DNA from 4 places in the Parashewanella tropica genome. Region 2 is predicted to be linked to each of the others. Evidence: predicted binding sites of a transcription regulator. Region 2 holds the regulator's gene; each other region holds the start of a gene.
What was found. The regulator sigma-54, encoded in region 2, starts transcription at its own class of promoters, with help from an activator protein. The targets are predictions, from matches to a motif close to GTTGGCACGNNNNTNGNNT.
Positions count from the first base shown of each region.

Region 1: E2H97_RS17925 (DUF4097 family beta strand repeat-containing protein) is a predicted target of sigma-54. The motif match lies at 2,854-2,872, and genes of this name have one in related genera.
Region 3: E2H97_RS13330 (FlgO family outer membrane protein) is a predicted target of sigma-54. The motif match lies at 2,508-2,526, and genes of this name have one in related genera.
Region 4: E2H97_RS07085 (DUF3192 domain-containing protein) is a predicted target of sigma-54. The motif match lies at 5,482-5,500, and genes of this name have one in related genera.

Region 1 covers NZ_CP037951.1:4,033,784-4,041,622, forward strand. Annotated here, with positions in the region: gene E2H97_RS17910 (hypothetical protein) at 1-197, opposite strand, end outside; gene E2H97_RS17915 (tRNA-uridine aminocarboxypropyltransferase) at 210-800, opposite strand; gene E2H97_RS17920 (M14 family metallopeptidase) at 916-2,727, shown strand; gene E2H97_RS17925 (DUF4097 family beta strand repeat-containing protein) at 2,909-3,772, shown strand; partial or broken gene E2H97_RS17930 (GIY-YIG nuclease family protein) at 3,808-4,053, opposite strand; gene E2H97_RS17935 (hypothetical protein) at 4,234-4,767, opposite strand; gene ftnA (non-heme ferritin) at 5,165-5,698, opposite strand; gene moeA (molybdopterin molybdotransferase MoeA) at 5,931-7,184, shown strand; gene moeB (molybdopterin-synthase adenylyltransferase MoeB) at 7,194-7,839, shown strand, end outside.
Region 2 covers NZ_CP037951.1:335,306-343,144, reverse strand. Annotated here, with positions in the region: gene E2H97_RS01510 (transposase) at 1-746, opposite strand, end outside; gene E2H97_RS01505 (HAD-IA family hydrolase) at 843-1,472, opposite strand; gene E2H97_RS01500 (hypothetical protein) at 1,570-1,923, opposite strand; gene E2H97_RS01495 (HPr family phosphocarrier protein) at 1,951-2,226, opposite strand; gene rapZ (RNase adapter RapZ) at 2,213-3,064, opposite strand; gene ptsN (PTS IIA-like nitrogen regulatory protein PtsN) at 3,061-3,504, opposite strand; gene hpf (ribosome hibernation-promoting factor, HPF/YfiA family) at 3,507-3,806, opposite strand; gene E2H97_RS01475 (RNA polymerase factor sigma-54) at 3,847-5,328, opposite strand; gene lptB (LPS export ABC transporter ATP-binding protein) at 5,405-6,136, opposite strand; gene lptA (lipopolysaccharide transport periplasmic protein LptA) at 6,133-6,696, opposite strand; gene lptC (LPS export ABC transporter periplasmic protein LptC) at 6,680-7,243, opposite strand; gene kdsC (3-deoxy-manno-octulosonate-8-phosphatase KdsC) at 7,240-7,785, opposite strand; gene E2H97_RS01450 (KpsF/GutQ family sugar-phosphate isomerase) at 7,797-7,839, opposite strand, start outside.
Region 3 covers NZ_CP037951.1:3,030,807-3,038,645, reverse strand. Annotated here, with positions in the region: gene E2H97_RS13340 (hypothetical protein) at 26-913, opposite strand; gene E2H97_RS13335 (flagellar assembly protein T N-terminal domain-containing protein) at 1,274-2,428, opposite strand; gene E2H97_RS13330 (FlgO family outer membrane protein) at 2,612-3,238, shown strand; gene E2H97_RS13325 (LPP20 family lipoprotein) at 3,235-3,681, shown strand; gene E2H97_RS13320 (flagella synthesis protein FlgN) at 3,714-4,139, opposite strand; gene flgM (flagellar biosynthesis anti-sigma factor FlgM) at 4,148-4,495, opposite strand; gene flgA (flagellar basal body P-ring formation chaperone FlgA) at 4,595-5,299, opposite strand; gene E2H97_RS13305 (chemotaxis protein CheV) at 5,471-6,391, shown strand; gene E2H97_RS13300 (CheR family methyltransferase) at 6,543-7,376, shown strand; gene flgB (flagellar basal body rod protein FlgB) at 7,444-7,839, shown strand, end outside.
Region 4 covers NZ_CP037951.1:1,680,494-1,688,332, forward strand. Annotated here, with positions in the region: gene cobN (cobaltochelatase subunit CobN) at 1-373, shown strand, start outside; gene E2H97_RS07055 (hypothetical protein) at 662-2,056, shown strand; gene E2H97_RS07060 (DUF2165 family protein) at 2,084-2,605, shown strand; gene queF (NADPH-dependent 7-cyano-7-deazaguanine reductase QueF) at 2,666-3,523, opposite strand; gene syd (SecY-interacting protein) at 3,583-4,230, shown strand; gene E2H97_RS07075 (Zn-ribbon-containing protein) at 4,293-5,066, opposite strand; gene E2H97_RS07080 (hypothetical protein) at 5,069-5,389, opposite strand; gene E2H97_RS07085 (DUF3192 domain-containing protein) at 5,548-5,931, shown strand; gene E2H97_RS07090 (hypothetical protein) at 5,989-7,839, opposite strand, start outside.

The sequences.
Region 1 (7,839 bases), 520 kb from region 2:
TGTTGATTAGCGAGCTTAGCTTGTTGTAAAAGCTCTGCTTCACGAGAATCTTGCCTTAAAGGTGGCGTATTAGAAGCCTGTTCTAATTTCGCCTTTGGAGACCACTTTAGGCGTTTTTTTTGTGTACCATCGGCCCACAGTGGTAATGATAAGCCAATAAGCATACAAGAGAGGATGAGAGTCCGTTTCTTGGTCATAACTAAATCCTTTTAGTAGCGCGCTTGCACATGCTCCGGCATGTGTACCAATTGTTGTTCTATCATGGCATCAAACGCAGATAATATGGGCTTGATGTCCATTTGTGGTTGCAAGGCTTGTAAGCCAAAAGCCGCCGCTTCAAGGCTAGATAAACTGTCAATCCGAGACGCTTTTCGAATTCGATAGCGACTTGGAGCCTGTGGCGAAAAATGCAACGATTGGAATGATAACAGCCACGGATTAAATTTCAACAGCTTCAGCGCCTTACGCCATGTCCCATCTAATACAATGAGTATTCCTTGTTGGCTGTGTTTCACTTGTGAAGCTTCAACGCTTTGCTCTGATGGATACAAGAGATAAATCGGTCGCGACTCTGCTTCAAGTTCAGCTTTTAATTGAGCAAAGTCTTGCTCTGTCTCTCCCACGACGATCCGCACTTTATCCAATAAGTGAGGTAATAATCGTACGCTATTTTTCGCGTGCCCTACTTCACTTGGGTGCTGCATGATCACTAGCTCAATATCACTCTTTACCACTGACAAGTGGTCGCAAAGACATTGCTGAATTAAAAACTGACATTGGGAACAGATTGGACGTGGCACGACACTCTCACAAAAAACTGAAATCGGTAAAATTATACCAATTTCGTTTGTTGTTTGTGAGGAAATAAGAAAAGATAATCTCTTTTATTTGGAACGAATCATTAGGATGCCTAGGATGCAAACTCACCGCTTTCACTTATTGCTAGCGACCATAATCTCCGCAACAACGACCTTTTCAACGATGGCTGAACCTCAGTTTGTTAACGATGATATCCTACCTCCGCTTCCGCATTGGCAAGGTCAAAGTCTAGCCATCATGAAAGACCCACCCCATGTATGGAGTACGCCCTTTGAGCGCTCAAAAGGGCTTAAAAGCCCCAATTACCATGATACCTTTGAATGGCTAGATACCTTGATCAGTGAAACATCATTGCTCCATAAAGTCAGCTTAGGTAAAAGCCCCCAAGGGCGTGATATTTGGATGATCGTCGCCAGTAAAGAAGGCGTTAATGCTCCTAAAGCCCTTCACCATCACGGTAAACCCACCGTATTAGTGCAAGCAGGGATCCACGCCGGTGAAATCGACGGTAAAGATGCCGGCATGATGCTGCTTCGCGATATGGTAAAAGGCGACAAAGCCAATTTGTTAGATAACGTAAACCTCTTATTTGTGCCGATTTTTAATGTGGATGGTCACGAGCGTTCCAGTATCCACAATCGCGTAAACCAGCGTGGTCCAATCGATATGGGTTGGCGCACCAATGCCACTAATTTAAATCTTAATCGTGATTACGCTAAAGCCGACTCAATAGAAATGCGTCATATGCTGTCAGCCATCAATCAATGGCAACCGGATTTGTATATCGACGTTCATGTCACTGATGGCATCGATTACCAATATGACATCACCTATGGCTATAACTTACCTCGCGGATTAAGCCAAAATAGTTATCAATGGTTACATGACGTTTATCAACCCGCAATTGATACCGAGCTCTCTAAAGCCGGACACATTCCCGGCCCTTTAGTGTTTGCGATGGATAAAACCGATCTCTCTAAAGGCTTGTATCAGTGGATAGCATCACAGCGTTATTCCGATGGTTATGGTCATGCTCGTCACTTACCCACGATACTGGTGGAAAATCATAGCTTAAAGCCGTTTAAACAGCGGGTGCTGGGTACCTATATTTACCTTGAACAAACTTTGAAAACCGTCGCGAAACATGGCACTCAACTTAAAACCGCCATTAGAAAAGACCAATATGCGTTTCCCGACACTGTAACCTTAACGTGGAAAAGTGAAACTCAGCCTCAAGGCTGGGACTTTAAAGGCATTGAGTATTACAAAGAAACGAGTCCTATCAGTGGCAATGAAGTGGTCCGCTGGACGGGAAAGCCTAAGCTTTATCCCAATCTACCCGTAATTGGTAACACCATTCCCGACATTCAAGTCACTCGACCTAATGCCTACTATATTCCACCGCAATGGCAAACTGTAATTGAGCGTTTAAGCGTTCATGGCATTCGCATGACTCGACTAGAACAGCCGCAAACACTAAGCCTGAAACAATACCACTTTGATGAACACCAATTCGCTAAGCAGTCTTATGAGAGCCATCAGCGAGTCAAAGTAAAAGCGACACTGCAAAAAGTAAAAGTACAGTTGCCGAAGGGAACGGTGAGAGTCGATACCAAGCAACCGTTAGGGGATTTAGCGATGATGTTGTTAGAGCCTCAATCACCCGACTCCTTTTTACAGTGGGGCTTTTTTAACCCGATTTTCACTCGCACTGAATATATGGAAGCCTATGCGGTTGAGCCAATGGCACAACAAATGCTGAACACCAAGCTAAAAGCTGAGTTCGAACAAGCCTTAAAAGATAAAACTTTTGCCACTGATCCGAAAGCCAGATTACGTTGGTTTTATGAGCGCAGTCCATATTACGACAACCAATATTTAAAATACCCCGTCTATCGACAACACTAAGCTAAGCTCAATGCTCAATCGTCGTTATTCCTGTGATGATTGAGCATTTTCACCAACTTTTGATGAACTTAGTTACTCTCGCCTTACGCGAAAAATGAAAAACAGCGAATAATCAACACATTACCCTTTGGCATGCTTTGTGCTATCCCAGTTTTAAATCAAATAAACTAGGGATAGACACATGAGAGCACTTTCCACTCTTCTATTAGCATCAACGACACTGTTACTCAGTGGCTGCATCATTCATATCGGGGGCGCCCACGCCGAGCCCACGCTACATCAGCAGCAAACCCTAGAATTATCCACTGAGCAATTAGCCAGTTTAAAAGCAGAAGTGACCTCTGGTTTTTTAAAAATCTCCGGTGTCCGCGGACAGCAAAGTGTCCAAGTTCAAGCGGACATATACACCTATAAGGATGCTTCTCCCATTCTCACCTTAAAACCCAGTGGTCAGCGTGCCTTATTAATCGCTAAGTTTGATAACCAGCGCTTTTATAACCGTTCTCCTCGAATTGATTTAACCATTACCGTACCTGAAAGCTTGATGCTGGATATCAACGACGGCTCAGGTGATATTGACATCAACTCGGTGAATGCCGACATCAATATCAATGATGGCTCTGGCGGCATTACTGTCCATCAAGGCAAGAAAATTCGAATCAACGATGGCTCTGGCAGTATTGAGGTTACTGAAACGGGTGCTGTAACCATTAATGATGGTTCCGGTGATATCGATTTAGCTCAAATAGCGGGCAAGATTCGTATTAAAGACGGTTCGGGTGACATTGATATTGAAGAAACCCAAAGCACTGTGGATATTAATGACGGCTCGGGTGGCATTGAGTTAACCCAAATTGGTGGCGATACCGACATCAATGACGGTTCAGGCAGTATCTACGCCGAACATATTAATGGAATGGTCACGATTGATGATGGCTCTGGTGGTATCAAGGTTAGGCACACCAAAGGGCTGAATATTATTGATTCAGGCTCTGGAAGCTTGAGTTTTAAAGATATTGATGGGCCTGTATCCGTAGAAGATTAACTCTTTCCCGACGCAACGCTGAGCAGTAGCATCGCTCAGCATTGCCTTTTTATTAAGGCTAGCTTTTGAGTCCGAGAGAGCTTTTTTATGGCTATTTCTCTTTTTAGTGCCGTACTTTTATCAAAAACTGATTCACTATAAAGCAAAGTCAATGGCCCTTTACCTCGCAAAAATTTTGCGGCTTTTGCACCACCTGTTTGATGCTCATTAAATCGACGTTCAACATCTGTTGTTATTCCTGTATACAGTGGTCCATCATTAGCGCATTGGATCATATAGACCCACCATTGAGTTGGATTTATTACTGGCATTAATTACCGCTTTTTTAGTGAAACATAACAATGGAGTGACTCATCAAGTACCAATTCTTCAGCCATAATAGAAATCTCAAAGCTAAAATTGATACTTCCCTAATAAGGGTAATGGAAAAAGCAATAACAGAATATATCTAAGTACAAAACCTACCTTTTCCAAAATGCTTTCTTTGTAGTTTTTGCTGCCTCGGCTGTTTTTTTATGAACAGTGATCAATTCTTCTCCACTTGCATTCTTGTATCGATACATACCTTGTTCCCCCATTTCAGCCCGCTTTAATATTGCTTTTTGGTTTAGATCTAGGTCCACACCTTTTTTTTCTGCGATTCTGTACAGCTGTTGAAGTTTTTCAGCAAAATCATTATGAATGTCATCGGTAGTTGTGTGATTCCAGAAGTAGATCAATACTTCTTTTTGCTCCGACTCCCAATCACGATCAATACACATCATATTAGTATAAGACTCTTCTATTTTAGGTCCCCATCCACCTAAAGTCCTTACTTTGTAGGTATAAGTAAATGTAACAGGGTTAACTTCACAATCAGGCTGATCTTTAGGAGGAACAAATACTGATAAGCCCTTTACATCATTTTCTGATAACTTATAGTGCCATTGATCAGAACAGTCCCAAACCGATTCTAAAGTAAAACTACGTGATGTAGACGCCGCACCTTCAGCCATAATATTTCCAGCAAATTTTATGTATAGATAGCACTATCCTAGCGGCTATTTGCTTACTGTTTACTGAATGTAAAAATACGCTAAAAAAGCGCAATCGGTTTGATTCGGTTTTAGTTATTCTTTTTTCTGAAATAAAGCATAATGAAAACCAGCGCGATACCTAGACGAATGAGGATATTAATCCAAAACATTGAAGGCTCATCAGTCAAAGTATAGTGGCCGTTTCGAACAGACACCTTACCTCGATAGAGATCAAAAAGTATTAGTGCTGCCACAACACCAATAAAAACCAGTAACATTAACCTCTTCATTCCTTCAGCAACACCTCATGTGCTATCAATAAAAAAGCAGCCAATTCAGGCTGCTTTCTCATAGGATAACTGGAAAAAAACGTTTATTATCCCGCGCTGATCTGCGCATTCATCACGCTTTCGTGCCCTTGCCCAGCCATCACTTCAAGATCTTTATCGATGAAGAATAGCGCTTTACCGTCTTCACCCACTAAACGGATTTTATCAACAATCGACTTAAACAGTTTTTCTTCTTCATGCTGCTCAGCGACATACCACTGTAGGAAGTTGAATGTTGAGTAATCATGGTTAGTGAAAGCATGGTGAGCTAACTCATTGATCTTGCCAGTGATCATTTGCTCATGCTCATAAGTATGCTCAAACAATGACAATAACGAATCAAATTCAGACTGCGGAGATTCAATGGCACCAATTAACGGCATACCACCCGTCTCACTTACATAAGTGAACAAACGGCGCATATGTTCCATTTCTTCTTCAGCATGAGCACGCATGAACTTTGCTGCACCATCAAAGCCTTTGTCTTCACACCAAGCGCTCATTTGTAGGTATAGATTCGAAGAAAAAAACTCTAAGTTGATTTGATCATTCAACTGCTTAACCATCACGTCCGTTAACATGTATTTACCTCAATTGAGCTGGAGACATCATAATAGTCATATTGTGAGCCATCCCACATAAAAAATCAACAACACAAGATCACATAACACACTGTTAAATAAGAATAATTTTTATTTGCAACCCCATTTTGTTATAGATCAAACTGATACGTAGTTTATTTTTCTACACTTGCACTTACCCCTCAGCTAGTGGCAGCATTACGCCCATAACCAGACTTTTAAAGTGAATTGTATGTCTACGCCGTCCGATCCTTGTGCAAAACCAGAACTGATCCACCCTGATGATGCTCTCCCATTATTACTTGAGCAAGTCAATACTGTTACAGACACCTTAGCTCTCCCATTGGAAGAGGCTTTGGATCATGTGCTGGCAGAAGATGTCATTTCAAAAATCGACTTACCGCCGTTTGATAACTCTGCAATGGATGGTTATGCGTTTCGCTTTGCCGACCTCAACTCAGACACTGATATCACCAGCTTAACACTGGTAGGTGAAGCCTTTGCAGGGCATCCGTTTACTGGTGATATCCCTACTGGCGCCTGTGTTCGTATTATGACAGGCGCTCAAGTACCAAGCGCGTTAGATACCGTACAGATGCAAGAGCAAACGGAAGTACAAGGCGATCAAATCTGTATTACTCACCCAAGAAAAACAGGCGCCAATGTACGTTCAAAAGGTGAAGAGGTTAGTATTGGGCAAACAGTATTGAAAACAGGCACTGTAATTCGAGCTGCTGAGCTCGGTGTTCTCGCCACCTTAGGTCAAGCTAAAGTCACGGTATTTCGTAAACTCAAAGTGGCGTTTTTCTCCACTGGTGATGAACTCAAGCCTGTGGGCACAGAGCTAGAGCCTGGGCAGATTTATGACTCCAACCGTTACTCCATTCGTGGACTGCTCAGTAAAACAGGCGTGGAATGGATTGATCTTGGCATCATTGAAGATTGCCCCAATGCGATTAAACAAGCCTTTTTAAATGCCTCAGAGCAAGCGGATTTGGTATTGACCTCTGGTGGCGTATCGGTCGGTGATGCTGATTATGTAAAGCAAGTTCTAAAAGAGGTTGGCAAAATCACGTTCTGGCGCCTAGCCATGAAACCGGGCAAACCATTCGCTATGGGGGCATTACCTAATGCGATTTTCTGCGGGTTACCGGGTAATCCTGTCGCATCGATGGTCACTTACTATCAATTGGTACTGCCACTCATTCATAAAATGCAAGGGCGTGGTGGATTAAAACGTCAACTTGTCAAAGCGACCTTAACCCATGATATTCGCCGTAAACCGGGTCGTGTGGAATATCAACGTGCTGTGGTATCTCGTAACGCACAAGGAGAACTTGAAGTCAGTACTACAGGTGCTCAAGGCTCTGGCATGCTGACCTCGATGTCTTTAGCCAACAGCTTTTTAATTGTACCGAGAGAGCAAGGCGAGATGGTCGCTGGAAGCCAAGTGACAGTCGAACTGTTTAATCAGGTTTTATCATAGGGAGTTGTGGTGACCGATATTGTAAACGATCTGCTGACGGATCAAGAGTTGTTGCGCTATAGCCGCCAAATCTCCATAAAATCCATGGACATTGACGGTCAAGAAAAGCTCAAGCAAGCACGAGTATTGATATTGGGGATGGGCGGTCTTGGCTGCGCTGCCAGCCAATATCTGGCAGTTGCAGGTGTTGGTCATCTTACGATCGTAGATTTTGATACTGTTGAGCTGTCTAACTTGCAGCGTCAGGTGCTACATCATGATGCTGATATTAGTCGCGCTAAAGTGGATTCAGGCGCCGATAGCCTGAAACAGCTTAACCCTCATATTGATGTTGAAGCCATTAATCAGTCTCTTGATGAATCTGAAATCTCTATATTAGTTGCTAACCACGATGTAGTGGTGGATTGCACCGATAACCTCACGATTCGTCAGCAGTTAAACCATGCGTGTTTTCAACATAAAACCCCGTTGGTTTCTGGTGCCGCCATTCGTATGGAAGGGCTATTGACAGTGTTTAACTACCAAGCAAATACACCATGTTATCAATGCTTTTCAAGCTTATTTGGTGAACAGCAACTGACGTGTGTGGAATCCGGGATACTTGCCCCCGTCATTGGGGTGATGGGCAGTTTACAAGCTTTAGAAACCATCAAAG
Region 2 (7,839 bases):
TCTTCGACAAGCTTGATGTAATCCCGCATCCCAAGTGGTAAACATTTTTCATGCTCATTCACATCTTGATGGTTAAACTTCATCAACTCTTTCGGCTGTACGCCTTTTAATTTAGCTTGAATACGACGCTGGATACTCGTGAATGTGGAATCTATAGGGGTGTCTGAAATTTTGGCTCGGATCGGGTTCAGATCTACATAAGCCATACAAGCCAGAAGTGCTGTTTCATCTAATAAAGCTTGAGATTTAAATCGACCTTCCCAAAAACGTCCTTTACATTCATCTTCCTTATTCGCCATCCGAGCTATAGGCTCATTTAATGCCCGCATAAACCAGCTGATGTCGCAAAGACGACTTCGGTATTCAATGATTTGTTTAGTTAGCTCTTGCTTTTTAGCCTTTGAGAGTGAGTCGCCTTGAATGAACGCCTGCGTTAAAGGTGTTCCTTTATGCAGCCGATGCCACTGCTCTATCACTTCAAGATCTGACCAACGCTTTGCTTTATCTAAATCTACGTGCAATACGACATGCAAATGATTCGACATCACCGCATAAGCACAGATATCAATGGCAAAAATTTCAGCCAGATGCAGTAAGCGTTGTTCTACCCAGCCTCGCCGATGCTCATAACTTTTACCCGTGAGCTGGTCGAGTCCACATAAGAAAGCACGACGCACGCAACGAGAGATACAGTGATAATACGGCGTATCTTGCAGGCTAACTAAACTTTTTCGAGGGGCAGGCATCCACGACTCTCCTTGTCTGGAACGGTTATTTTTTAAGCCTAGGCGAGGATTTAAATTAATGCAAATAATTATGGGTGTCTAAATAAATTATTTTGATTAGGGTTTTAAAAACGGAGTTAATATCTCTTCTACATCTTCATGGTTTTGTAGCAATCGAGCCTGAATTTTACAGTGGCGCGCACCTTCGATGTGTCTTTGGGTGTCATCGATAAATAATGTAGTTTCTGGATTGGCATTGGCTGAAGCTAATACTTTCTTAAATGCTTCTGGCTGTGGCTTTCGTAAGCCTAGTAAATGAGAGTAAAAAACTCGGTCGAATACCTGCTGCAGAATGTCTTGTTGATACTGCTGATGTAAGATTAATTGCAGAGCCTCATAATGAATGGCATTAGTATTTGAAAACAGGATTAATTGATAATGAGGTTTTAACTTTAATAGCAATTCAATTCGAGATTCGGGTAAATCAAACAACATTGCATTCCAAGCGCTATCAATTTCATCATTGCTTAAGGCTAGGCCTGAAAGCTCACGGATCTTGCTTCTAAAAGCCTCTGGGGTTTCTTTACCTGCTTCCAAGCGGTCAAAGAAAGGCTGTTGTGCATTTTGGTGATAGTAATCAGTAAAGGAACGAAAGCCTAGTTTGGCAAAGGCTTGCTCAGTAGCCTGATAATCCAAATTGAGCAATACACCACCGAGATCCAACAGCAATGTCTTGATTGATGCCATGACAGTGTGACAGTTGATTTCAATTAACTAGACAGTAACCCGTCAGTTCTGAACTTAGTCTTAATCAAGATGAATAGAAAGGATATTTTTGACAGAACTATTTATCTAAAAAAACCACTTGGTAATAATGACTATCAGTGTATTCTGCATAGGGTGAAAAGATAGAATGGCCACTGAGCTTTCCGGCATAGATAAATTGGTATTTAGGTTTTCTAATTGGCTTTAGCACTAGGCAATTATGATAATAGGGCTCAGTAAAAGTAAATTTACCTAGATTAGTTAAAGGTTTAGCTGAAGAAACATCAATGATTGTAGAACTGACATCCAGCTGATAATCGTAGTTTTGAGGCACTTTTACATTGGATGCAAGAGGAGTATTAAACTCAGGCTTTGAATGACTAGAACAAGCCGCCAACAAGCTAATCAAAAGTAACGCGATAAATCCTTTCATCTATCATCCTTTTAATGAGGTTCTAGTTCAACAAGCCTCTTCAAACTTATCATCAATCAGCTGACAAACGGCATTTAAAGCCGCTTTAGCATCTTTTCCTGTAGCAATAACTTTAATGGTTTTTCCCATGCCAGATTCCAGCATCAACAATCCCAAAACACTTGAAGCTGATGCCGATTTATCACCTTGCTTGAGCGTCACTTCGGCATCAAATTCTGAGGCTAATACGGCTAGTTTAGTGGCTGCTCTTGCATGTAAGCCCAGCTTATTGCAAATCAGAACTTCTTTTTCAAGCGTCGGCATTCACCAGTTCCTTATGACGAACCTCGACATTACGATTATTTTTATTCAAATGCTCACCAAGCTGCTCAGCCACAAACACAGAACGGTGTTGCCCACCTGTACAGCCAATCGCAATGGTCAGATAGCTACGATTATTCCGTTCAAGTTGAGGTAGCCAAGTATCAATCAAATTGGCAATTTGCCAGATAAACTTATTCACTTCAGGTTGAGCATTCAAAAAATCTTGAACAGGTTTATCAAGCCCAGTGAATGGTCTAAGGGCTTCTTCCCAATGAGGATTCGGAAGAAATCGAACGTCAAACATAAAGTCAGCATCATTAGGACGACCGTGTTTGAAACCGAAAGACTCCACATTGATCACCAGCTCTTGCTCGACTCTACCAAGCAAAACCTCTCGGATTTTATCACTGAGCTGATAAGCATTGGTTTCTGAAGTATCTATAAAGTGATCCATCATCTTAGACATGCCTGACAATAGCTCACCTTCAATACGAATCGCTTCGGGTAAGTTTTTGCATTGATAGGCCAGCGGATGCAATCGTCTTGTTTCGGTATATCGTTTAAGTAAAACCTCATCATTAGAACTGATAAAGAAACTGAGGATCTCAATATCAATGAAACTTTTCAGTTGTTGCTCAAATACTTTGTCTTGTTCAGGTAGATTACGGACATCGACACTGATCGCTACCAGCTCTTGAGTCGGTTTTAGCTCTTCAATTAATCCACCTAACAAACTCATCGGTAGATTATCAACACAGTAATAGCCTAGATCCTCAAGTACTTTAAGTGCTACCGATTTACCCGACCCACTTCGACCCGAAACAATGACTAATTTCATCCAGTAATCACCTGATAAAGTTCTTGCTCGTCATTAATACGACGTAACTGTTTGAGAGTTTGCTTATCGCTGAGTTTTTCAGCCATTGCTGATAAGGTACTAAGATGCTCTTGACACTGATCAGAAGGAACCAATAGCGCAAACAAGATATCCACAGGTTGCTTATCGATGGCTTCAAAGGCGATGGGCTGCTCACATTTGATCAATACTGCAATCGGAGTATCGATGTTGTCTAATCGACCATGTGGGATCGCAATACCATTTCCAATGCCCGTACTGCCCATTTTTTCACGGGCGAGGAGGCTCTCAAAGATTTCTTGAGAAGAAAGCTCTGGATACTGAGAAGCAACCAAGTCACTGATCATTTCCAGTACTTTCTTCTTACTGCCAGGCGTCGCACAGGTTGTGCATTCTGGCTTTAAAATGATGTTTAATTCCATCGTTAATGTTTTATCAACTTCTCTTTATGTTTGATCACTTGACGATCGAGCTTTGCCATTAACAAATCAATGGCAGTATACATATCATCATGTTGTGATTTGGCATAGGCTTCTTTGCCATTTAATATCAAACTGGCTTCAGCGGTTTGATTCGATTTTCGAACATTTAGCACGACGCGCACATTATTGATCTGTTCGAAATGACGTTCAAGTTTTGCCATTTTACCGCTGACGTATTCTTTTAGTGATTCAGTAACATCCAACTGCTGACCATTTTGTTGACCATTGATCCGGATTTGCATATCCATTGCCTCCTGTCGTTGTTAGCTGACGTTTATGTGATCATAAACTTTTGCGCTGATTTGATGGTGGGATCATCATTGCCTCTCGATACTTGGCGATGGTACGTCTTGCTACTTTGATCCCTTGTTCTCCAAGTAATTGCGCTATTTTATTATCACTGAGTGGCTTCTTCTGATTTTCTTCAGCTACTAGCTTTTTAATAAGAGCACGAATTGCTGTGGAAGAACATTCTCCGCCATCGTCAGTACCCACATGGCTAGAGAAAAAGTACTTCAGTTCAAAAATCCCTCTCGGCGTGTGCATGTATTTTTGTGTCGTCACTCGTGAAATGGTCGATTCATGCATCTCGATTTCTTCGGCCACATCATTCAAAATCATGGCTTTCATGGCTTCTGGGCCATGCTCAAAAAAGTTGACCTGATTTTTGACGATACAATTGCACACTTTTAATAAGGTATCGTTGCGACTTTCTAAACTTTTAATAAACCACTTAGCATCTTGAAGATGACCACGAACAAATTGGGTATCACTACTGCTACGACTGGTTTTCGCTAATGCTGCGTATTGCTGATTGAGTCCGATTTTCGGCATCGCATCGGGATTTAACTCCACTTGCCAACGCCCATTCTTTTTCATCACGGATACATCAGGAATAACATACTCATCTTCTTTACGGCCAATGTTTAAACCCGGTCTTGGGTCTAAACTTTGGATCAAACTCATCGCTGCTTTTAACTGTGGTTCTCTAAGCTTAGTTTTTTTCAACAAAGATCGAAAGTCACGAACGGCAATCAAGTCAATATGATCTTTAATAATGTGTTTGGCTTCGGCTAAATACGGCGTTGCCTCATCAAACTGAGACAATTGTAATAATAAGCATTCTGGTACATCTCGAGCCGCAACACCAATGGGATCAAAATGTTGTACTCGCTTTAATACCGCTTCCACTTCATCCATTTCAATCTCAGGGTCGCCCATTGCTTCTAAAATATCTTCAAGCGATTGAGTCAAATACCCTCGTTCATCAATGGCCTCAATAATGGCGGTCGCAATACCATAATCAGTACTAGAAAACGGAGTAAGATTTTTTTGCCATTCAAGATGCTCGTATAGTCCATCACTGGTTTCACCTTGAAACGGAAGATCGTCAGCCGGTAAAGCACCACTACCCGAGGTAGGCATAGCGGTAAAGGTTTCATCCCAAGTCGTATCCATGGGCAGCTCTTCAGTGAGCTTTTCTTGGGTTAAAGTCTCAGCGGTATCAGGCGTTACTGGCTCAGCAATGTCCGCATTATCATCTTGCTTTATGACTATATCTTGCTCAGCCTCAGATGCTGTTACGGACTCAGCATTAGCCGAGGCTAACTCTTCTTCTAATTCCAACAAAGGATTAGATTCAAGAGCCTGCTGAACTTCTTGATGTAGCTCTAATGATGAAAGCTGTAGCAAGCGTATGGCTTGTTGCAGCTGGGGCGTCATGGTGAGCTGTTGTCCTAACTTAAGCTGGAGTGACGCTTTCATAGTTACCGCTTGTCCTTCTTATTGTTCTTGTTGGCGCATAGCAGGACTCCCTATAAGGGTTCCCAAATAATCATCACTATAACGTGAATTGCTCTCCTAAGTACACTTCACGTACATGCTTATCATCGAGGATTTCCTCTGGCGTACCTTCGGCAATCAAACTGCCGTGGCTCACAATATAGGCATGTTCACAGACATCCAGTGTTTCTCGGACATTGTGGTCTGTGATCAATACACCTAAACCACGGTCTCTGAGCTGCTCAATGATCTTTTTAATATCAATGACAGAGATAGGGTCAACCCCGGCAAATGGCTCATCCAGCAAAATAAATTGCGGATTCGCTGCCAACGCGCGGGCAATTTCGACTCGGCGACGTTCACCACCCGATAATGCCATGCCAAGGCTGTCACGAATATGGGTGATATGAAATTCTTCAAGTAAGTGCTCTAGTTGCTCTTCCCGTTGGCGTTGATTGAGCGATGCCCGCATTTGCAATACGGCCATGATGTTATCGTAAACCGAGAGCTTACGGAAAATACTGGCTTCTTGCGGAAGATAACCAATCCCCTTCCGAGCGCGCATATGCATAGGATCAAGCGTGAGATCATCGCTATCGATAAAGATCTCACCTTTATCACTTTTTACCAATCCTACCACCATATAAAAGGTGGTGGTTTTACCCGCACCATTTGGGCCCAGTAAACCGACGATTTGCCCTGTTTTTACGGATAAACTGACATCCTTCACCACTTGTCTAGATTTATAGCTTTTTGCAAGATGTTTTGCTGTCAGAGTTTTCTGAGTCATTGCTTCTTCTCAGCTGGTGTGTTCGATGATGGCGCAGACTTTTTGTCTTTTTTACGCGCATTTTGATAATTTTCAGCAGGAATAATGGTCTGTACTCGGTCGCTGCCTTTACCAGAGCTCGCTGCGGTAACGTGTTGGTTAGCAATATTGTAGCGGATCGTTTCCGCCTTCATTTTACTGCCACCGATATCTAACTCAGCACCGCCTTTAAGGACTAAATCACCACTGATATTGTCGTAACGAATACTTACGGCACTGGCTGTGCCCAATTCACCCGTATCTAATATTTGCGAAAACGTTGCCGGCTTACCTTTGGCGATAAACACTTTGTGGCCATTTTTTTCATCATTAACGGCACTCAGTTCGTCGGCATGAATTTTAATACTGCCTTGGATAATTTTGACGTTACCAAAATACGACAATTTATTGTTTTTTAAATCGCCGGTTTGGCTTTTCGCACTAATACTTAAATCTTGCTTCAAATCATCCTGCTTGGCTACGGTAGAGAACGTCATTACCGAGCAAAATGCCACCAGCAGTATATTATTTATTCGCTTCATAGGTTCCTGTTACCTGATCGTTTAAGCGTACCGTCTCACGGTTTAAGTCGGCATATAGCCCTTTACCTTGGCTGTTAAATCCATTGCCTTTAATGTAAACCATCGCATCCGTGGTCATGATTTTTTTGTCTAAATCCAACTCAACATAGCGAGTACTGACACTTTGAAGGGGCTCTTTTTTCCCAACCGCTTCTAACTTCACATTCCAATCTAAATAAGCTTTTTGAGTGTCATCTTTTTTTAAGCGGCCTTCTTTAGCCGAGATGCGCCAAGGACTCTCATTCGAATCACCGTAAAGTAAATATACAGGCTCTGTAAATAATGTCGTATCTCTTGTCGCGTAATGTTCCATGTGTTTTGCTGTTACTTGACTGCTTAACCGTCCCTGCTTATCGTAGGAAATACTGTTAAGCTCGGTCGCCATGTAATCAGGTCGCTCAATTTGAGGACCTAGCGCAACTTTTTCACCTTGTTTTTGCTGCACCTGCCAATACAGTACTAATGCGGTACTGAAAAACAATATGATGGCAAGGGTCACTCGGTTCATACACTCATTCCTTGAGCCGATTCAAACAATCCTTGTGATTCTAAAATTAAATCGGCCAATTCGCGAACGGCACCATGACCGCCATTTATCGAGGTCACCATGTCGACCTGTTGTTTAACATAAGGATGACCATCGGCCACTGACACCGATAACCCAACCTGCTTCATTACAGGTAGGTCAACCATATCGTCACCGATATAAGCCACCTGTTGGGGTTCCAGTTCAAATTTACTCAGCAATTCATTAAAAGGTACCAACTTGTCATCAATACCTTGATAGATATGCTCAACGCCGAGTGCTGTCATTCTATTTTCAAGCAGTTGTGATTTACGACCCGTGATCACGGCTAGGTGAAAACCAGCATTCAGTAGTGACCGCACTCCGAAACCATCACGCGTATGGAACGCTTTTAACTCTTCACCGCTATTACTCAAGTAAATGCGACCATCAGAAAACACCCCATCAACATCAAAAATGATCAGCTTAATTTGTTGTGCTTTATTCCACACGGTTTGAGTTACGTCACCGTATAAGGTTGGCATCATAGTCACAGTTAAATTACTCCAGATTTGACCATATCAAGCATATTTAATGCT
Region 3 (7,839 bases), 1.5 Mb from region 2:
ATAACTCTGGTTTGTCGAACCCGTACTAGCGTTGCGTTTTCACATTTAAAGCCGTATTGATTGCTAGAGCATAATCTTTCGGAAGTGATGAGTTCTCAAAATTATCATACAGCCACATAAAACCACCTTTGGTAACGCTAGGGCATTTTAGTTTCGACTTGCTTATGGTTCCGTATACGTTTCTGACACTTGAAGTATTCGAAGATAAGCCTAATGAGACGGGTAAACCAAAATTCCACTCGCAAGGTGAGTTGCCTGAGCCGCCAGAATATCCCTGCAAATAGATACGATCTAGAGCATTTGGATATTTAGCATTAACTTTTTTTATTAGTTGATTCCAATAATCAGGATCAGAATAAGGCACTATGGTTGATTTAAAGCCAATATAGGCCAACATGCGATGAAACTTAACGGATGACTGTAAATCCAGTTCTGATTCATCATCATTATTAAGGGCATCAACATCAGGGAAGGCTTTTTTTAGAGCCATAAAATTGCGATATAAAATGTTTTTTTTAATATCGCAATCTTGACTCTTTTTGCATTTCAATAACACTTTAATATTGTGATAAGTCGGTGAACCTGCTGCACTTAAACCAAATTCAATGCGCTTAATATGGCTGTTGCCTTTTTTTAAAGAGGCGACATCTCTTCTAAAGTTCGGATAGTCGTTATCTCCAATATAGTTACCGTTCTCAATAATCGGAAACTCTTCATTGATGTTTAAGCTACCATCTTTATGGATATGAATCGTCCAAATGATTAACGTATCAAATCCCGATTTTTTTAGTTCATTAATACTTGTTTCACGTTCTTTATACACGGGACCGCCAGCAAAAACCGCTGAGCTAGCAAAGCATACGTGTAGAAAAGATAGAGTAATAAGTAAAATCGTTAAGCTGAGTTTTTTCATCTAGTCTGCTTTTTATGTAAAACCTAGGGCCTGTTGATCTTTCGTGCTTATTTTTGCAGCGGTAAATTGGTTATCTTATGCAAGGCGGAGTTTGTGCAGTGTGGTTGCTCCACATAAACAAACGATAACGTAGCAGAAGTGACCAATTTACGCTGTCTTCGATGCTTTTGAGCACTTCCTGTTCTGTGTTGTGACCAGCTTACTTAGATTACTAAGCTTCACTGCTCACGCCTTGAACAGGTAAACGCTCAAATAGCACAAAATTTAAGCCTGAAAGATCAACAGGCCCTTACATAACTTAAATGATTTTTATCAATAATGCAGGTTAATAAAAGCAGTTATACAACTAATCTTCAGGTTCTAAGGTTTAATAACAACATCCCCAACTTGAATATTTTCGATTTCAGTTGCTTTACTCCACTCAACCACTGCAGTTTGTTCAGTAATTTGGGTGACTGTCAGCTCTGTATGGCTAGGTTGAGCTATTGTCTTAATGGATTGAAAGCGGGTGTGTAGGTCTTTTCTGAGTACCAATTTTAGCTTGTCACCAACTTGGATATTGTTTCGTCTACCAAGGTTAATAAGCAACTGCTTTTCATGCTTAACGATAAACGTACCCATCAATGGACGTTCTTTTAGCTGAGTATCTATTTCAAGTGCGATACTATTTAGTAAACGCTTGATGGCTTGACCATATTTTGAATGCCACAATTCTGTGGATGATGCAGATAGAATTTTGTTACGCTCAAATTCCCAAACTTCATTGATAAAGTACGTTTTTTGCCATATTTTTTCACCACTAATGGCATGGAATAAGTTTAGGTTGATTTGGAACTGACGGCTTGGGTAGTGTTCAACAAAATCCCAAAAGCTTTTAGGAGCAGGTACCACTTCTGCATTTAGAATATTACCGATGAGTACATACTGGCTATTGCTCATATCACCAATCCAGTTTGGCAGCTTTTGAGTATTATCTTCAAAAAAAGATTGCGATAAATTCAGGTTTTGGTCAGCTCTTAACTCAGGAAAAGACAATTTGGACTTCTGGGCTAAACTGTCAGATAGCTCTTCAGTGAGTGATTGCTGAAATCCTGATAATTGGCCGTAGCGAAGGTGTGCTGGGTTTGTTAAGTTCAATTGAGGTAAGAAGATACTAACCTTACCTGCGGTTTGAAAATGAGATTGGTGAGAGCTTATCTTCACATTGACGACAATAATGTCTTTTTGGATGCGCTCACTGATCAATTCTACTTGTTCACCGTCTAAGCGGTTGTTAAGAATTGTGTGTGATTGGTGGAATTGACTGTTAGTACTCTCACGGCTGCTATTGATGGTAATGCCATTTTCTAAATTTGCTGTTAGTAAAGCCGCTTCAATAGCCTGTTGACGGGCACTATTGATATCACCATCAATGATCTGTGCTTGACCTTGAAAATAAAAATCAGCGGGTTGAGTTACAGGCAGGAAGCCAAAAACTAAAAACAAAAAAACAAACGCACGATGCAACATTACCATGAAAAAAGCCAACCTTTTGACAGCATAAATTCTTCAGATTGAAGTAATACAAAATCCATACCCAGTTTTAAAATTTATGGTTGGTATTTATTTTGCTTGTTAATTTCTAATTAATAAAAAATGACGCAAAAAGTACTTATAAGCGGCAATATTTGTCGCAAATGGAGTCGGTGGGAGAAGCCCGTGAAACGAATATCAGCAGTCATTGGATGCGCGATGCTTTCAGCGTGTAGTCACTATCAAGTATCCATAACTCAAAATTCTCACGAACAAGAGATCAATCAGAAGATGATGATGCCAGCTAGCTGGGCCGCACAGGTTGTTTGGTCTATGAAAAAGCATCACGCGGAGTTTCCAAAAGACTTGCCTTTGGTGGTAACAACACCAGTAGCGGCGGAAGACTTCAATCAAAGTGCCAGTTTTACAAATCAGCTCCAGCAAGAGCTGATGACGGCTTTTAGCCGTGCAGGCTACATAGTGGCAGAGCCAAATGTCGCAGACAGATTAATGATAAAAGCTAACGGTGAGTTTGTTTTGAGTAGAGACTGGCAAGAATTGTCTGGTGATCTCGACATTGGCTTGCTCGTGGTGACGACCTACAGTCTTGGCTTAGCAAATGTGAAATTAAACACTCGTGTAATTAACGTTCAAAACAATCAAGTTGTTGCGGCGGAATCCAGTGTTATCCCTGTTTCATCGCTTGGCCAGTTTTTATCGCCAGCAGAAAAGGTCATAGAAAAAGATGGCATCTTGTATCGCAATGAATCAGCAGGAATGGCACAATTAAAGGATAAAAAGGGAAGACCATGAAAAAGTTAGCAATGGTATTGGCGTTTTTTTTGGTTGGATGCGCCAATTCAGATAGATATGTGCAGTGGGAAGCAGAAAAGCCAGAGCATTTTCCAAAACTCACGGCAATAGGTTACGCACCTTTGGCGGAGCAGCCGGGCAAAACTCAATCTAAACGGGTGCTATTGGCGATGCAAGCTTCTAAGCTTGCTGCATACCGAGAGCTAGCCGAGCAAGTTTATGGACAACAAATTACTGCGAAAACGACGGTAAAAGATTGGACGACTCAAAGCGAGAGTATTAAAACTTCGGTTACAGGGCTAATTCGAGGTGCAAAGGTAATTAAAACTTATGCAGCGGGGGATTTTTACGTTACTGAGTTAGAACTTGATTATCAAAAGGTGTGGGAACTATATCAGCATCGAAATAAGACTCAGAGAGTAAAGCGGGTGACATATTTTTAATTGTCCCAAGTGCATAAGAGTATTGAGTAGTTCTATGCCTCAATACTCTTATTCATCGAGGACATTGTTGAAGTATGTCCTTTGTCATCATAGGTAAGTGACGATGAGTTTTTACTGGCTTGTAAGGCTTGAGAAAGTCGATTAAAGCTTGCGATATTTTTCTCGATTAACTCAGAATTATGCTGGTTTAGGCTTTTGCATTCGCTAAGCAGTTGCTTTCCTTGCTCTGATTTTTGAAGCAATTCTTCAGAAGATTTTATGATTTCTACTGTATCAGGCTGGCCAAGAGTGTCATTATTTTGCTGGAGTTGATTTAGACACTCATTTTTTTGCTTGGCAATTTCAAGCAAGCGATCACCGCCTTGTGACGAAAGCGCCTCACTCTCATCAATGATAAGTTGCTTTAGGTGAGTCAGTAACCCAAGTTGCTGCTCAAGAATTGCTGCGATCTGAACCATTGTCTTACTTATTCAATGTCGTTGTTTTGGTCTTTATACAAGGCATTGAGCTCAGATTCAAAACTAGCGATGTTTTTTGCTAAGCTATCGGCATCAATTTTATAGCGACCTTCAGAAATCGCTTGTTTGATCCCAGACACTTTATTGTGGTCAACATCCGACATTAGCGACAAACGAGTTTGCATTTTTTGAAGCTGTTGTGCTTGAGACGTTAATTCAACAGAATCACCTTTCACTGGGTGAGGAGCATCATTAGCCGCATGTGTTTGAGGTGCATTTTCTGATTTAACAGCTACTTTGCGTACGTGAACGCGATTGTTAAGGCTATGATTTAGCTTGTTAGTATCTATAGGCATAGTATTTTCCAGCAAAATAGAGATCAGATCGTCTCATTATCGGCCATTAGAATTTAAACTTTAGGAAAAAATGCAGTTTTTTCTTCTTTAATCGTCATTTTACATTTTGACTTCAACTTCGCCAACCCCAATGACGTTTACTTCAATGATTTTGTTTGATTTACTGTTTCTTACACGAATTTTATCATTGGGATTGCCGTCATTAAGTGCCATACCAACCGTTTTGATTTGAAGGTTTGCACTTTTGGCAAAAATGGATACGATATCGCCTTTACAAACGTAACAAACGTTTTGTTGATAAATCACATTGCCTTTTCCTATACGACGTTTTAGCCGTGTCCCCACCAGCGCATTGAGTTGGTCAAACATGGCGCCTCTTAATCGTCTTTCATCAATTGATTTCATAATGACATCATCTGCTGTAATGACTTGGCCAGTAGATAAAATACGATTGGCTACTGCAACACGATAATAAATACTGACTTTTACAGACACAAATGATTGCCACAGGGCTTGATTAGCTTGCTTACAGCTAAGTTTTACAGTGGTTAATGCCTTCACTCGGTTGTTGCTGATCTTGGCTTGCATAGGAGCAACACAAGAGGGGAGCTTGAATCTATTATCTAGCCCTTGTGCTTTGATGGTTAATTCTGCATCAGAAGGGACTTGAATTTTAGAGCGAACCGTTTCAACGGCTAATGATTCAATAGATCCTAAGTCAGGAGTATATGGCTGAGCTGAAACACTAAATGGAAGCAGGAGAGCAAAAAATATAGAGAAATCAAGAGCAATAGAAAAGCGCAAAATGAGTCATCCGATATATATGATTTTTTTACATCTTTAGTCAAAAAATTGACAAAAGATAGGTAAATTTAAAATTATGTAAAATATTAAGCAATGGCTATGCCCGAGCGTTAAAATTGCTGTTAGTATACCCGCCATTATGGCGCTTTTTAAGTTTATGAAGGCAAGATTATGGCTGGGGTTTTAGAATCCGTAAATAAGCGGACACAATTGGTTGGTCAAAACCGCCTTGAATTATTATTATTCAGATTTGATGGTAATCAAAGGTATGGGATCAACGTTTTCAAAGTAAAAGAAGTGCTTCAGTGTCCACCATTAACTGTCTTGCCTAAGTTAAACCCTCATGTGCGTGGGGTTGCTCATATTCGTGGTCAAACGATTTCTGTTATTGATTTAAGTGCGGCTACAGGTGGTCGACCAGTTTCAGATCTCAGTAAAAGCTTTGTCATTATCTCTGAGTACAATAGAAGTACACAGGGTTTTTTAGTGAACTCGGTAGAGCGCATTATTAATTTGAACTGGGGTGATATTATGCCGCCGCCAAAAGGGGCGGGTAAAAGCTCGTATTTGACGGCAGTGGCAGAACTTGAGAATGAATTAATTGAGATTTTGGATGTAGAAAAAATCCTCGATGAAATATCCCCTGTTAAAACGAGTTTGAGTAATGAAGTTGAAACACAATTAGGTAAAGAGAGTAATGAAGACTTTCAAATACTGGTTGTGGATGATTCATCTGTGGCACGCAAACAAGTTGTTCGTGCGTTGAGTGCCTTAAACTTGAATATTCAGACCGCCAATAATGGCCAGCAAGCTTTAGATTTTTTAAAGGGCTTAGCTCAAGATTGCACTAATGTTTCGGCACGGTTGCCATTGATCATTTCAGATATTGAAATGCCGGAAATGGATGGGTATACGCTAACGGCTGAAATTAGGGATGATCCTAAGCTAAGCAACATAAAAGTCGTGCTTCATACTTCACTTAGTGGCGTATTTAATCAGGCAATGGTCGAAAAAGTCGGGGCTGATGACTTTATCGCTAAGTTTAATCCTGATGATTTAGCGTCTACTGTAAACAATCATTTAAACCTTTAGGTGATTATTTTTTACAATAAATTGGAACAACTTTATATCTCATCGGACGAGAGCAGACGCTGTTTAATAAAGCAATAATCAGCGGTTGTGAATGCTAAGATAGCATCGCTGTAAGAATAAAAACTAGATCGACTTTCGTGGGAAGAATAGAGTGCCGCAAAACCAATTATCGCAAGACGAATACAAAAGATTTACCACTTTTTTAGAGCAACACAGTGGTATTGTTTTAGGTGACAGTAAGCAGTATTTAGTGCGTAGTCGCCTATCTCCTTTGGTGGCACTATATAAACTTAATGATATAACAGAGGTAGCTCAAAAAGCGATTGATGGCAGTATGCGTCAATTAAGGTTGGATGTTATTGATGCTATGACCACCAATGAAACTTTGTGGTTTAGAGACTCTTACCCATTTGAACTGCTAACAAAAACCGTCTTTCCAGAGTATGCTGAACAAAATCGCCCACTAAAAATATGGTCGGCTGCTTGTTCATCGGGTCAAGAGCCATATTCGATAGCGATGACTGCGCTAGAATATCAGCAAAAGAATCCCTTAGCTTTCAAACGCGGGATTTCAATATTAGGGACAGATCTTTCTCCTTCAATGCTCGAAAAAAGCAGTATGGGTGAATATGACGCATTAGCCTTAGCTCGTGGTTTATCTGAAAGCCGCAAACGTCAGTTTTTTGAAAGTAATGACCAATCAGGTATGCGAGTAAAAGCTGATGTTCGTGATTTAGTCAGCTTTCGAAATCATAACCTGTTAGAAAGTTATAGTTTATTAGGTAAATTTGATGTCATTTTTTGTCGTAATGTGTTGATCTATTTTTCGCCTGCGGCAAAGTCTAAAATCTTGCGGCAATTCGCTGCCGCCTTAAATCCTAATGGTGTACTGTTTTTAGGCGCATCTGAGTCTATCACTGGGCTGTGTGATGATTTTGAAATGATCCGTTGTAGCCCTGGAATTTTTTACCGCAAGAAGTCTTAACTACCCTTTTCTTTTTTTGGCATAGCAATTGCTTTTTAGCTGTTAATTACAGTTAAAAGGCAATTTTATGGCGCTCAGTTTTGATAAAGCTCTCGGCATACATCAACACACGTTAGGCATACGCGCTAAACGTGCTGAGGTATTGTCGAGTAATATCGCAAATGCAGATACCCCAAACTATAAAGCCCAAGATGTTGATTTTTCGCAGGCATTAAAACAAGCCTCGTCTAAACAACGTGGCGTTGGGCTTGGGGCAACACATCAAAACCACTTTTCTCTTCAAAGCAGTTTGCAATCTCAAACCAAATATCGTGTGCCTGATCAACCGGATACGGGAGATGGTAACACTGTCGATATGCAGCAAGAGCAAGCGGCATTCATGGAAAACGCCTTGGAATATCAAATGTCTTTGGGCTTTCTCGAAAGCAAATTTATGGGACTAAAAAAGGCAATTAGAGGCGAA
Region 4 (7,839 bases), 1.3 Mb from region 2:
AGCGCAAATCATTGAGCGTATGCTGGAAGCAACACGTAAAGGCTACTGGACGCCAGATGCCGAAACTTTGAAGAAGATGCTTGAAACCTATACCGAACTTGCTAATAAGCATGACGTAGTTACGGACAACGAGAAGTTTACCGAATACGTGCAAGAGCAAAATGCAGGTTTTGGTTTAGCACCACTGGCTCCGGGACAAGCTGCTCCAAATGCAAATGCGGCTTCTCAAGCAGCAACTCAACAAGTGACAGGTCAAAAACTTGAGCAAGTTGAAAAAGCGGAAGAAGTTGAATCAAACGATAAGTGGTTGTTCTTAGCTATCTTCTTGATCCTTGCCGCAGGTATGATTAGACAGCGATTTGAACGCATGTAATTTGTTATGTGTACGATTTCTATAACGTACATTTAAAATAAAAAGCTGCTTGTTTCATACGACAAGCAGCTTTTTTATGGGAAATTTATAGAGTTTTACTAACCTTTGTTTTTTATGCCTCCATTATTCGCACTAGTAATTCAGTCATAATTCAAGAATATAACCCCCATAGAATTAATCTTAAATGAGCAAAAATTTAAATTTGTTTTAAAGCTGATCAATCAAATTCCGTGAATTTTCAATGTCTTTATCTAAACTTTAGTTATGGTTTTTAACTAGGAAAACATAATGGGTGGGAAGTTAACTGGTCCAGCAAGCTCTGATACGGCTCCTACACAACAAGCGTCAAGAGAAGAAGAATTAACAAGTACATCAGCTGCTGCGACTCTGAATGAACACAAAATTGATGAGGTAGTTGGTTCTCAAGTAGCACTAGCTTTGAAAGAGTTATTTAATGATCCTGATACACAAACTCAGCCAAAAGGTGCAGATGAGCTTCAATCCAGTAGTTCATTTGTTGAACATAAAGCTACGGGTGAGCCTAAAAGTGCATGCGATGATCTGGGTACAGATGACTTTTTAAAATGCTTAGATGATTATAGGGTAGCAACTTATCCAGCCAATTCTCCATTCTCGAATCCATTACAAGCATTTCATGGTGGTTCTTCACTTTTAACTGATCCCGAGGAGGTTAGTCGTGCTGAATCAGTTACTAGTCCAGCTGAAGAGCCGCAATCGAACCCTGTTAATACAGGCCACGATACACAAGTTACAACAACTACAGTTTCTATTGATGAACCGAAATTGAAGCAAGATGCTGTCTCTCAAAGCCCTCTTTCTTTGGATGTTGATGTAGAAGGTGTTGAAGAAGATGGCTTTGAAGTACTTGATGAAACGGTCTTTGAAAAATTAGGTACAGCCGAAGACTTTGATAACACTAAGTTGGGAGAGGTATTTCATGGACAACAAGAGAGAAACAGAAAGCGCTTTGAAGATGGAGTGGCTAAAGAGGAGAAAGCTGAGAGATTAAAGATGGAGCAAAAGGAAAAGGCCAGAAAAAAAGAAGAGGAAAGAGTGGAAAGACTCAAACAAAGAGAGTTACAACGAGCTGAAGGTGAAAGAAAAAAAGAGACGCTGAGAAAAGAGAAAGAAGCTCAAGAACGACTTCGACAAAAAGAGGCTCTTGCTGAGAAACAAAGGCAAGACCAACTTACAGAAGCAAGAAATAGAAAAGCAGATGCTAAAATTTTGTTTGGTCGCTTCGGAGTTGATACACCAGATGACAGAGATAATACTCTATACGCTACGATAGCACGGGGAGATAAATTACCCTACAACGACCTAACCCGGGCCAGAAATGAAGCCCTTTTTTTCATGGAAAACGCCAACCCAAAAACCAAAGCATTAGCCTCTTGGTTAATAAGAGAGCCGTATTGTTTAACCGATATACAGGGTAGTAGTGAGAGCTCAAAACCGGCAATCGATGCACGTATTTTGCAAAGGTATTTAGAGGGGCGTGGAGTAACACTTTCTGATCGTGTCAATTACGAACTATTAGTAGATTTTGTTCATTCCTATTATGTACTTGAGATATTTGAGAGAAATGTAGCGAGCACTTTTGCTGCTGAAGTAATGGATAGAGTGCAGCGAGGTGTGCATTTGTACAGTGACCTAATGCATTAAGATTGATATTTAAATAGGAATTGCTTAATGGGTATTACATCGGTTCATCGATTTTCAAAAGCTTTAACCTCTGGATTTGTCGGAGTGTTTTGTTTAATCGTTGGTTATAACAATGTTGTTGATTTCAATACCAATTATCAATTTATTGTTCATGTTTTATCGATGGATTCTATGGAACCTTGGTTTTCTGGAACGCAATTGTTCGATAGAGCCATTAGTGATCACGGTTTAATAATAGCCGCTTATTGGTTCATTATTTTATCTGAAATCCTTGCAGGTTTAGTTATCTCTTTAGGCGTATTTTTTATGTTCAAAGGAGCTAAAGAAAATAAAGTTACTTTTATAAAAGGGCAGGGAGTATTCCTTCTAGGTGCTACTTTAGCAATCTTTATTTGGTATTTTTGTTTTGCTGTCATTGGTAGTGAATGGTTTCAGATGTGGGCGAGTACTGAAAATGCACAAATGAAAGCTTATACATTTTCTGCTTTTATTTTAATGGTGATGATTTACGTGATAATTCCTTCCCCTAAGGAATGGCATGATGTTTAGATAGCGGCATTAAAATAAATACGGTCTATAATGCCGCTAAGTAATTTAGTGGTTTATATACTACTGACGAGCTAAACGTACATTATCATTTAAGTTTTCAAAATCGCTGCGGTAAGGATTGATATCCAGTCCACCACGACGAGTATAGCGTGCAAATACAGTAAGTTTGGTACAATTACAATAACGTTTTAAATCCATAAAAATACGTTCGACACATTGTTCGTGAAATTCGTTGTGCTCTCTAAAAGAAATCAAGTAACGCAGTAGCTTTTCACGATTAATCTTCGGACCTTGATAACGGATCATCAAACTGCCCCAGTCAGGCTGAGTAGTGATTAAGCAATTTGATTTTAAAAGGTTAGAATTTAAGGTTTCTGCAACTAATTGATTTTCATCAGTACTATCAATCAGATATTCAGGATTAAATTGATAGTCGTCTACTTCAATATCTAAATCGTCAATACAAGTACCAGGAAGCTCGGTGATGCGTTGATGCCCAAATTGTTTCGGCTCAATAATCTTTACTTCTACTTTACCTTGCGCACACTCTGATAAATCTTGAGTTAGTGCATTTGCAACATCATCAACAGAATCGAAACGAGTTAAATTAAATGTGTTTAAATACAACTTAAATGATTTAGATTCGATTAAGTTTTCAGATTGATAGTCAACATAAAATTCCGCAATCGCAACCATAGGCTTACCTTTGGCATTGAGCCAAGAAAGCTCGTAGCCAGTCCAAACATCCACACCATGGAAAGGTAATTCGTTAGATAGTTCGATAGCATCCCTATTTAGTTTACGCGGTACGGCTTGAAGAACTTCAGGGTTATATATAGCTTCATATTGGGCTGATTTGCCTAACGTTAACCCTTTTAATTCTTTTGCTTCGCTGTAGGGATCGTGATTTTGTGTCATCAATACAATTTCCGTGTCAAAATAGAGCGACATTATACTGAATTTTGGATTGTACTTAAGTGTCTTGCCTCACTGCTTTAGAAGAATTTTATAATCAATATCTCACTTGTTATCAGCAAAAGTTATCAGAGTCACCGCGCTTTTATCCAATGGGGGAAAAATCCGATTGTATTATCGGCGATTATAATGGTGAACTGGAAACAGTAGTTCAGTGGAAGCCATTTAAACGTGAGCAAGGTGCTGACTTCTCGAATGTCGAATCTGCATTATCGATATCATTACATCGTGATATTAATAAGTTCTATGGCGGTTGGTTTTCTGGTCATTTATTTTTTGATTCAAAGTGGGGACATGGAGAGTTAATACAGCCTTGGAATCAAAGTGATTTTGAGCTTCTACAGCAAAATACCATTGGTCATTTAATGATGAAGCAAAAGCTCAAGCAGCCACTAACTTGGTTTATTGGGGTAATTGAAGAAGGCGACCAAATGATCACTGTGAATAACGATGATGGTAGTGTTTGGCTAGAGGTTCCTGGTGAAGTGCCTACACAAAAGCTGGCTGATTCAATTAGTGAGTTACTGGAAAATATTAGTCCCAGAGTGACGCCACCTGAAAAGCCACAAAGTGAAGAGGAATATGTTGAGCATCCAGGCATATTTTCCAGCTTCAAGCGTATGTGGAATAATCTGAGAGGAAAAGCATAAAGAGCTTTCTGTGGTTCTATGGTAATAAGTACCTTTTATCTCCATAGAACCATTATATAGAGTTATAAAAAATCCCAAGAAATATTCGAAACGATTCGACATTTTTCACAACGGAAATGAAACATATCAAGTAATGGTTCATCAAGTTTCCAGTCATGGCTACCACATCGTGGGCAAGGGCGATTCTTCTCTTCTTTCAAACTAGTGCCGCCAACTCGATACAAATAGTAGTAAGTGGGTATTTTAGTTAAGTATTCAATTCGTCCTCTTATTCCCCAACCTCTACGACATAAATCACTGTCAACATCACCGATTTCATAGGCTGAAGCAAATTCGGCTTTAGTTGCCGCTGCCATTTGGATTTCATCGCAAGCCTGCCATTCAGTTTGCCAGCGGATCACTTGTTTGTGATCGCCATTAAAGGTGGATGGAATTTGATATAGAGGAATCGGTTGCAATGTATCACCGCTTCTTAATGGTGAACACATATGAACATAGCTGGTATACAGAAGCTGCCAGCTTGGTATTTCTGTGGTTGAGGTTTCAGAATTAATATCTTGACCGATAAATTTTTCTCTAGGTGCGAGAATCTTGGCTTCAGTAAGTCCTTCTAAGGCATCTTTTACCCATGGGCTATTGTGTCTTTGGCTAAGGCTGGATTTTTCAGGCACCAATAAACGACACCTAAATTCACCTTCGTTGAAGGCTACAGCAAATTCCCTGCCCAGTACTTGTCCATTGGCTCGAAGGGCTTCTAGGTAGTTGTTAATTGCCTTTTCGGCAATACTTATGGTGGTGTTGTCAAAACACTCAAATCTTAATTCAATAACGTACATTACTACTGCTTTTCTAACTGTTCGATACGGTTTAATAACAAGGATTGCTGAGATTGTAATTGACCAACTTGTTGCTGGAGTACTTTTACTTGCTCCTCAAGGGATAGGCTCAACTCTGTTTTTGCCTTTACAACAGTGCTTTCATCATTAACCAATTCTCTAATTTCTTGCTCAGAGAGAGAATTAAACTGCTGTAGCCCTTTTAAGATCAAAGGCATTGGGATTGTTTTTCCTAACTTTGCTTTTAGTAGCGCGGTGGTAGGTTTTTTCCCTGATGTGTGTAGGCGTTTGGCAAATTGAAGAACTTGGTTAATTTCGCTCATAAGTTAGTGCTTTTTACTAATAACTGGATTGTAATCTTTGATATAAAATAAGAGGCAACTGTAAAAATCTATTTAAATCAAGGTGTAATAAATTTGGCTTGCTTTGTGCTTTAAAGCTTGTGTGAAAGATAATGAACTTAACACAAAGGAAGTTAAAGATGAAAATAAAAATGTTAGTTGCAGCTGTTTTAAGCGTATCTATGTTGTCTGGTTGTGTTGTAAGCATTGGGGGAGATGGTGAGCACAGCAGTTACATATCGAGTTGGCAAAAAAGACAAAAAGAAAACCGAATGCATATTGCTCAGTTAAAAATGGGTATGAACTATCAGCAAGTGATTGACTTAATGGGAAGCCCAGATATAAACGAGGCGTACCTCGAAAAAGAAAATGGCACAAAGCATGAGATTCAGGTTTTATTCTACCGTACTCAACATGTGAGTTCAGATTCGATTACTACTAAAGATGAATGTACACCGATTGTGATCAAAAATGGCCAAGTAGTGGGCTGGGGTGACAAGGCGTATCAACTTGCGAAATTCTAGATTTTGAATCAAATCTATACCCGCGCATGCTTTATTGTGCGGGTTTCCATTCTAGCTTTATCGACAAAGTTGTTTAAGTCGAGAGATGAAACCTCCAATATTGTCTCTAATGGCTAACATTGACCGTGATCTTTCTAATTTTTCTAAAGAGGTATCTAGTGCATTCGTTACTACTCTGGTTTTTTCTGGTGGCAGTCTAAAAAAGCGCATCATGCTTTCATGATCACATTGGGAGAGTAGCTTTATTTTGTGTGGGGTATTTAAACGGCTAAATAAGAATGAGATGGCAATTCTTGCTGCATCATTTTGATCATATATGGACTGTTTAAACCACTGACTTAATAATTCGGATTGGTCTGATACAGGTAAATGAAGCATCATTTCAATAAGGGTTTCACAACCTGACTGCCACTTAGTGTTTAATTGAGGAATTGTAGCGTGTGCACTTAGGGGGTTATCCATTTCAGAGTCATCGCTACAGGTACTTTGAACTTCAGTGCTTACAGAAGGGAGTGATAATGAATCATCTTCATCCGTAGAGTTAGTCATTCCACTTTGTTCTGATCCTTCAGATATAGACTCGCTTTCATCCATTGGGTCTACTTCGGATTCTAAGTCATCATCAATGAAAACATTATCCTGTTCATCAAATAAATAACGATGCTGAGAGTTAAGAACCGCCTGTAGTTTTTGCTGTTTTGTTAAGGTGTAGAAGATGGCTAATTTTACGGAGTTTGAAACTTGGGATGTTTCAATTGCTGCACATTTTTGCTCAAAAGTCAGGTGGCTTATGGTGTTGCAACTTTCTTGTAATAAATAAGTAGGTCCAATTATCATTAAATAAGAGCTAATTTTCCAACTCGGTATACATCGTATTGTTCGCTGCAAATGCTTGTTAGGTAACTTATAAAACCATTGATGATATTGCTCATGGTTAAAAGTATAAGAACAAACATATTCAGCTACACGGCTTGGTGATGAATGAAGACACATTGAAAATTTAACTTCATTTGAGGATTTTTCTAAAACAGATGTAAAATTAGAATCACTTAGTTGACTACAAACCTTTGAAAATACTTGCAAATCCTGTTGAATGAAAAACGCTAGTAGTTTGCATCCTAGCCTTTTATCTAATTCCGCTAATTTTACTAAGGAACCTATAGAAAACTGTAAAATAATGGCATTAAATCTCTTTTGAGAAATTTCGCGAAGTGGAATTAATAAATGATCATCGAACCAATGAGCATGAACTAAATATCGTTCAATGAGCTTAATGAGTCTTGTATTTAGGTGTTTCGGGCAGCGAGTTAGAACTTGAGTTGTTGTTTTTTTGCTTACTTTCTTTAGATTCGAAATATCTTGTTCAGCCATATTAATTAGAAAAATTGTTAATGTAGCTATGTCGTTTTGTTCCTCTAATTGTTCACAAACATAACTTGAACATTCAGTTGGAATTGACTGGTAAGGTAATTGGTTTGTCTTTATTTGATTAATTAAATAGGGAAGGTTTAATTTATATAGTTTTGCTTGATAGTACCAATGATTTGTTCTGTCTTGACAAAGTTGTAGGCAATGTTTGTGGACTCGAGCTTGAACTTCGTTCGGTAAGAGTGCATAGATTTCGATAAGTTGGCTATTTGCCTGACAACCAAAACAATTAACAAGTGCATCGCAATACTCTAAAATCTCAGTAAATGAGAATTGAGATAGTATTTGTCTTTTTTCTGCTTCATTAAATAAATTATGAAGTCTTGCCAAGGCCGCTAAATCGTTAAATGCTAGATAAGGCTTATCTAAGCTTTTGAATAGAAACTTAATAATATTCAAACGTTCATATTCTACTAAGCCTATTGTTGCTAAACTTGCATGAACACACTGTTTTTGCTCTTCAACGGGTAATTGTAGGAA